Regions from separate parts of the Lishizhenia sp. genome, predicted to be linked through region 1. Evidence: riboswitches for the same ligand, from Rfam matches in the RefSeq annotation. Region 1 holds a riboswitch; the other holds the start of a gene.
The links. Region 1 has a riboswitch for thiamine pyrophosphate ahead of AC22ZQ_RS01925 (thiamine phosphate synthase). Riboswitches for the same ligand answer to the same signal wherever they lie in the genome.
Positions count from the first base shown of each region.

Region 1 (2,479 bases):
AATGTAGGGCAAAACAATGAATCCTTTTTTAGCCAATTCTTCTGTAGCCTTCAAGGTTTCAATTGGGTCTGGCATTAAATACTTTGGGTCGGGGTGAATTTCTAATTTCACCAAGTTCGTTTCCAAAGCTTCTCTTGCCAATTCTGCCGCAAAAACAGCTTCTTTAGCGTTTCTTACCCCTGAAGTATTCGGTAATAAGTTGAATTGCGTATGGTTCAAATGACGTAAAATTCCGTCATTTTCATTTTGAACATCCACACGTTTTAAAGCAACCGTTACCAATTCAGAACCACTGGCCAATAAAGCTTCTTCCATTACGGCATTGCTACTAAATTTTCCAGTTCCCGTAAATAAACGCGATTGTATTTCTATGTCTCCTAATTTCATTTTCTTTCCGTTAATGGTGAAGTTTGCTTCACATTCTGTTCTACTAAATCTACAAATTTTTGAATGTGTGCCACATCAAATTTTTCATTGTGTATGCATCCAGAAATTGCAATACCGTAAACGCCAGTTTGCATGATTTGGGGAATGTCTTCCAATTCAATTCCTCCAATGGCGTAAACAGGTGTGTCTATGTTTTTCGCCTTCATGATCTGCAAGCAAGTATTATAACCTCTGCTTCCTAGAGAAGGACTTAATTTTTCTTTGTCTTTCGTGGTGGTAAAGGTGTAAGGACCTAAGCCTATGTAATCCAACAATTCTAAATTGTAGCTCAAGATATCTTCTATTGAATTGGCGGTAGCCCCTATGATTTTGTCTTCGCCTAAAAAGGTTCTTACTGTGCTGTGAGCTTCATCCTCTTTACCAACATGAGCGCCATCTACATTGTTTTTGATTGCAAAACTGTAGTGGTCGTTTACCGTAAGAACAACACCCAATGTCTTACACTTCTCTGCCAAATCGAAAAGCGTTTCTGTGAAGAAAGTTTTGTAATCTTGTTCGGGATGGCGCGCTTCGAAATGATTTTGCTTGATACGCAGTTGTATCCATTTAATACCTCCTTCAGACAAGCGATCTACCCAAGATAAATCTTGAAAATCTTCGTTGGGATGTGTAATGTATTGTATGCGCGGTAACATAATTTGCTCTTTACATTAGGAGTATTCTTCTAAAAAAGCACCGCAGCAAACTTGAGGGTCCTCAAGTACTGTTGAACTTTTTCCCTACGTCAGCCTTAACTGCCTCAGGTTCGAAGAGTATTTCTCAGAATTTTACTGAAACTCAGTAAAAGACACCCCTAAAAGTTTGATACAAAGTTAGGAGTTGTTTTGGAGATGGCAAAGCGTTGTGGGATGCAAATAGTTAAAGATGTAAGAATTTAATGTTTTGCGTAGATTGGCTAAGGAAAGAATCCCTGAAATCATGTTGAAATTCAGAAACTTGTCATTTAAAACACGCGTTTTCAATTCTTTTTCTTGGTTCCTAATAAAATCTGTAACTTTGCCCCCTCAAATACAAAGACTTTGGCAAAAATACGCGACATAGAATTAGGAGATTTCCCATTATTGTTGGCACCCATGGAGGACGTGAGTGATCCGCCCTTTAGAGCCTTGTGCAAGAAAAACGGAGCTGATTTAATGTACACAGAATTCATTTCCTCTGAAGGATTGATTCGTGATGCCGTTAAGAGTGTGAAGAAGCTGGATATTTTTGAATACGAACGTCCTGTTGGGATTCAGATATTTGGTTACGACATTGAAAGTATGAAGCGTGCTACAGAAATTACGGAGCAAACCAACCCTGATATCATTGATATTAACTACGGTTGTCCGGTAAAGAAAGTGGCGTGTAAAGGTGCAGGAGCAGGAATTTTGCAAGACATCCCCAAAATGGTTAGAATGACAGAGGAGATCGTGAAAACGACGAAGCTTCCTGTTACTGTAAAAACGCGTTTGGGTTGGGATGATAACTCTAAACACATTGTTGAAGTTGCAGAGCGTTTACAAGATGTAGGAATTGAAGCGATTTCTATTCACGGTAGAACGCGTAAGCAAATGTACAAGGGAGAAGCAGACTGGAGTTTGATTGCTGAAGTGAAAAATAACTCAAGAATGCACATTCCTGTATTTGGAAATGGAGATATAGATACGCCAGAAAAGGCAGTTGAATACAAAGATAGATACGGTGTTGATGGTATTATGATAGGTAGAGCAAGTATAGGATACCCTTGGATATTTAATGAAATAAAGCACTACCAGAAAACCGGACAACATTTGCCAAAACCTACCATTAAAGAACGTGTAGCCATAACACGTGAACACTTGGATATGAGTATCCAATGGAAGGGTGAAACTTTGGGAATAGCTGAAATGAAACGTCACTATACGAATTACTTCAAAGGAATTCCTCACTTTAAAGATTACCGTACTCGCTTGGTAACTTCTTTTAATTTGGATGAAATCAGAGCGATTTTAGATGAAGTTGAAGTGAAGTTTGCAGGGGTAGAAACCTTAGTATAATAAAATGAGGGCTTTTT
Region 1 covers NZ_JBVCPV010000013.1:16,474-18,952, forward strand. The annotation lists gene AC22ZQ_RS01920 (thiazole synthase) at 1-387, opposite strand, end outside; gene AC22ZQ_RS01925 (thiamine phosphate synthase) at 384-1,082, opposite strand; TPP riboswitch at 1,147-1,252, opposite strand; gene dusB (tRNA dihydrouridine synthase DusB) at 1,467-2,462, shown strand.

Region 2 (2,479 bases), on a different contig from region 1:
TAACTCCCAACGGTGAATTTCCAAATTCACAACCGGGTTCTCAAATTAGAAAAGTCACAGAGCATAACGCTAATTTTTTCGTTATAGATATTAATTATGAGTTAATGCAAGTTGATTTTAGCAACCAGGCTAACCACTCCTGGAATACCTTAAACTTTAATGGAACAAATAAATTTTATCAATTTATTAAATACAAGGATAAAATTCTAGCTTCGGGTTCATTTAACGATGGGGCTTTTCGTTTGGCAGAAATCGATTATGAAAACAATCAATTAATTCCAATTGGAAATAATTCGAACAAAATAGGTTTCAACTCACTAACTTATCCTGGTGATGGCAGACCCAAGTATGAAGTTTACGACGATGTTATACTGTTTAGTAGTTACACCCTAGAAGAAACTATTAGTGGTGTTTCTTCTTCCTATGGAAAGTATATAGAATTCGACGGTAATTCATTTCATGTTTACACAGGAAACCCTAATTTTAATTACGTTATTAAATGGGAGGATACCTATTTGGGGTTTGGGCAACAAATTAGAATTGCCAAACGTAAATAATTTCTTCTCGTTTGTGAGTCACAAGCTTGTCATCTTCTAAAAAAACTTATCTTTGTACCTCAGCTTTAGGGGTATCCTTATTTATTAAGGATTGAGACAAACCCTCAGAACTTGATGCGGTTAATACCGACGAAAGGAAAAGCATGGACATCTCCTCTTTTGGGCATCCCCTCTTTTTCTGTACAAGCTGATTTTAATTTGTTTTGCTTATCTTAAGCAAACTTTATTTTAAACGTAGAAGTTTACGCCATGAAGGTAAAATTCAACAATGCTGAAATAGAAACAAAGGCTCAAAACATTCAAGATTTTTTAGCCGAAAGAAACATGGATAATAAAACGGGAATTGCCGTGGCATTAAACAGTTCTATTGTTGCTAAATCAAATTGGGCGACCCAAAATATTAATGAACAAGATAGTATTATGGTAATCACTGCGACGGCGGGTGGTTAGCATAAAATAAACAATAAAGCATAGGAAATATGAAGAGAGAAGCAGTACCTACTACTGATGAAAAGATTTCTAGAGATCCTTTCCCAGCATCAAAAAAGATATACGTAAAAGGTGAAATTCACGACATCAAAGTTGCGATGCGTGAGATAGAGTTAACAGACTCTAAACCTATGTTTGCTGACGGAGAATTTAAGAAAGAAAGTAACGAAGCAGTTACAGTTTACGATACATCAGGACCTTACACTGATCCTAATGTAGAAATCGATATTAAAAAAGGTTTACCGCGTTTACGCCAAGAATGGATTTTAAAGAGAGGTGACGTTGAAGAGTTATCAGAAATTTCTTCTGACTACGGAAAAGAGCGTTTGAACGACCCTTCATTAGACCACTTGCGTTTTGAGCATTTGAAAAAACCGTTACGTGCAAAAGCAGGTAAAAATGTTACACAGTTGCACTATGCCAAACAAGGTATCATCACACCAGAAATGGAATACATTGCCATTCGTGAGAACCAACGTATTGATGAAGCAACAGAAATAGCAAAACAACACCCAGGAAATAGTTTCGGAGCGAATACTCCACAAGGAAAAATTACTCCAGAATTTGTACGTGATGAGATCGCTGCAGGTAGAGCTATTATTCCAAACAACATTAACCACCCTGAGAGTGAGCCAATGATCATTGGTAGAAACTTCTTGGTGAAAATCAATGCCAACATTGGTAACTCTGCAGTTTCTTCTACCATTGAAGAAGAAGTAGAAAAAGCAGTTTGGGCATGTAGATGGGGTGCTGATAACATCATGGACCTTTCTACAGGAAAGAACATCCACGAAACAAGAGAATGGATTTTAAGAAACTCTCCAGTTCCAATCGGAACCGTTCCAATTTACCAAGCTTTGGAAAAAGTAAATGGTAAAGCAGAAGATTTAACGTGGGAGATCTTTAGAGACACTTTGATTGAACAAGCGGAACAAGGGGTAGATTACTTTACGATTCACGCAGGTGTACTTTTACGTTACGTTCCTATGACGGCAAACCGTGTTACAGGTATCGTTTCTAGAGGTGGTTCTATCATGGCGAAATGGTGTTTAGCTCACCACAAAGAAAACTTCTTGTACACACACTTCGAAGAGATTTGTGAAATTATGAAGGCCTATGACGTTGCTTTCTCTTTAGGAGATGGATTACGTCCAGGTTCTATAGCTGATGCAAATGATGCTGCTCAGTTTGGTGAGTTAGAAACATTGGGTGAATTGACAAAAATTGCTTGGAAACACGACGTTCAGACTATGATTGAAGGTCCTGGTCACGTGCCAATGCACATGATTAAAGAAAACATGGACAAGCAATTGAAAGAGTGTCATGAAGCTCCTTTCTACACATTAGGGCCACTAACTACTGACATTGCTCCAGGTTACGACCACATTACTTCAGGTATTGGTGCAGCAATGATTGGTTGGTTTGGATGTGCG
Region 2 covers NZ_JBVCPV010000007.1:16,204-18,682, reverse strand. The annotation lists gene AC22ZQ_RS01195 (hypothetical protein) at 1-557, shown strand, start outside; TPP riboswitch at 615-712, shown strand; gene thiS (sulfur carrier protein ThiS) at 807-1,007, shown strand; gene thiC (phosphomethylpyrimidine synthase ThiC) at 1,037-2,479, shown strand, end outside.
Region 2: another riboswitch for thiamine pyrophosphate. It lies ahead of thiS (sulfur carrier protein ThiS); the one in region 1 lies ahead of AC22ZQ_RS01925 (thiamine phosphate synthase).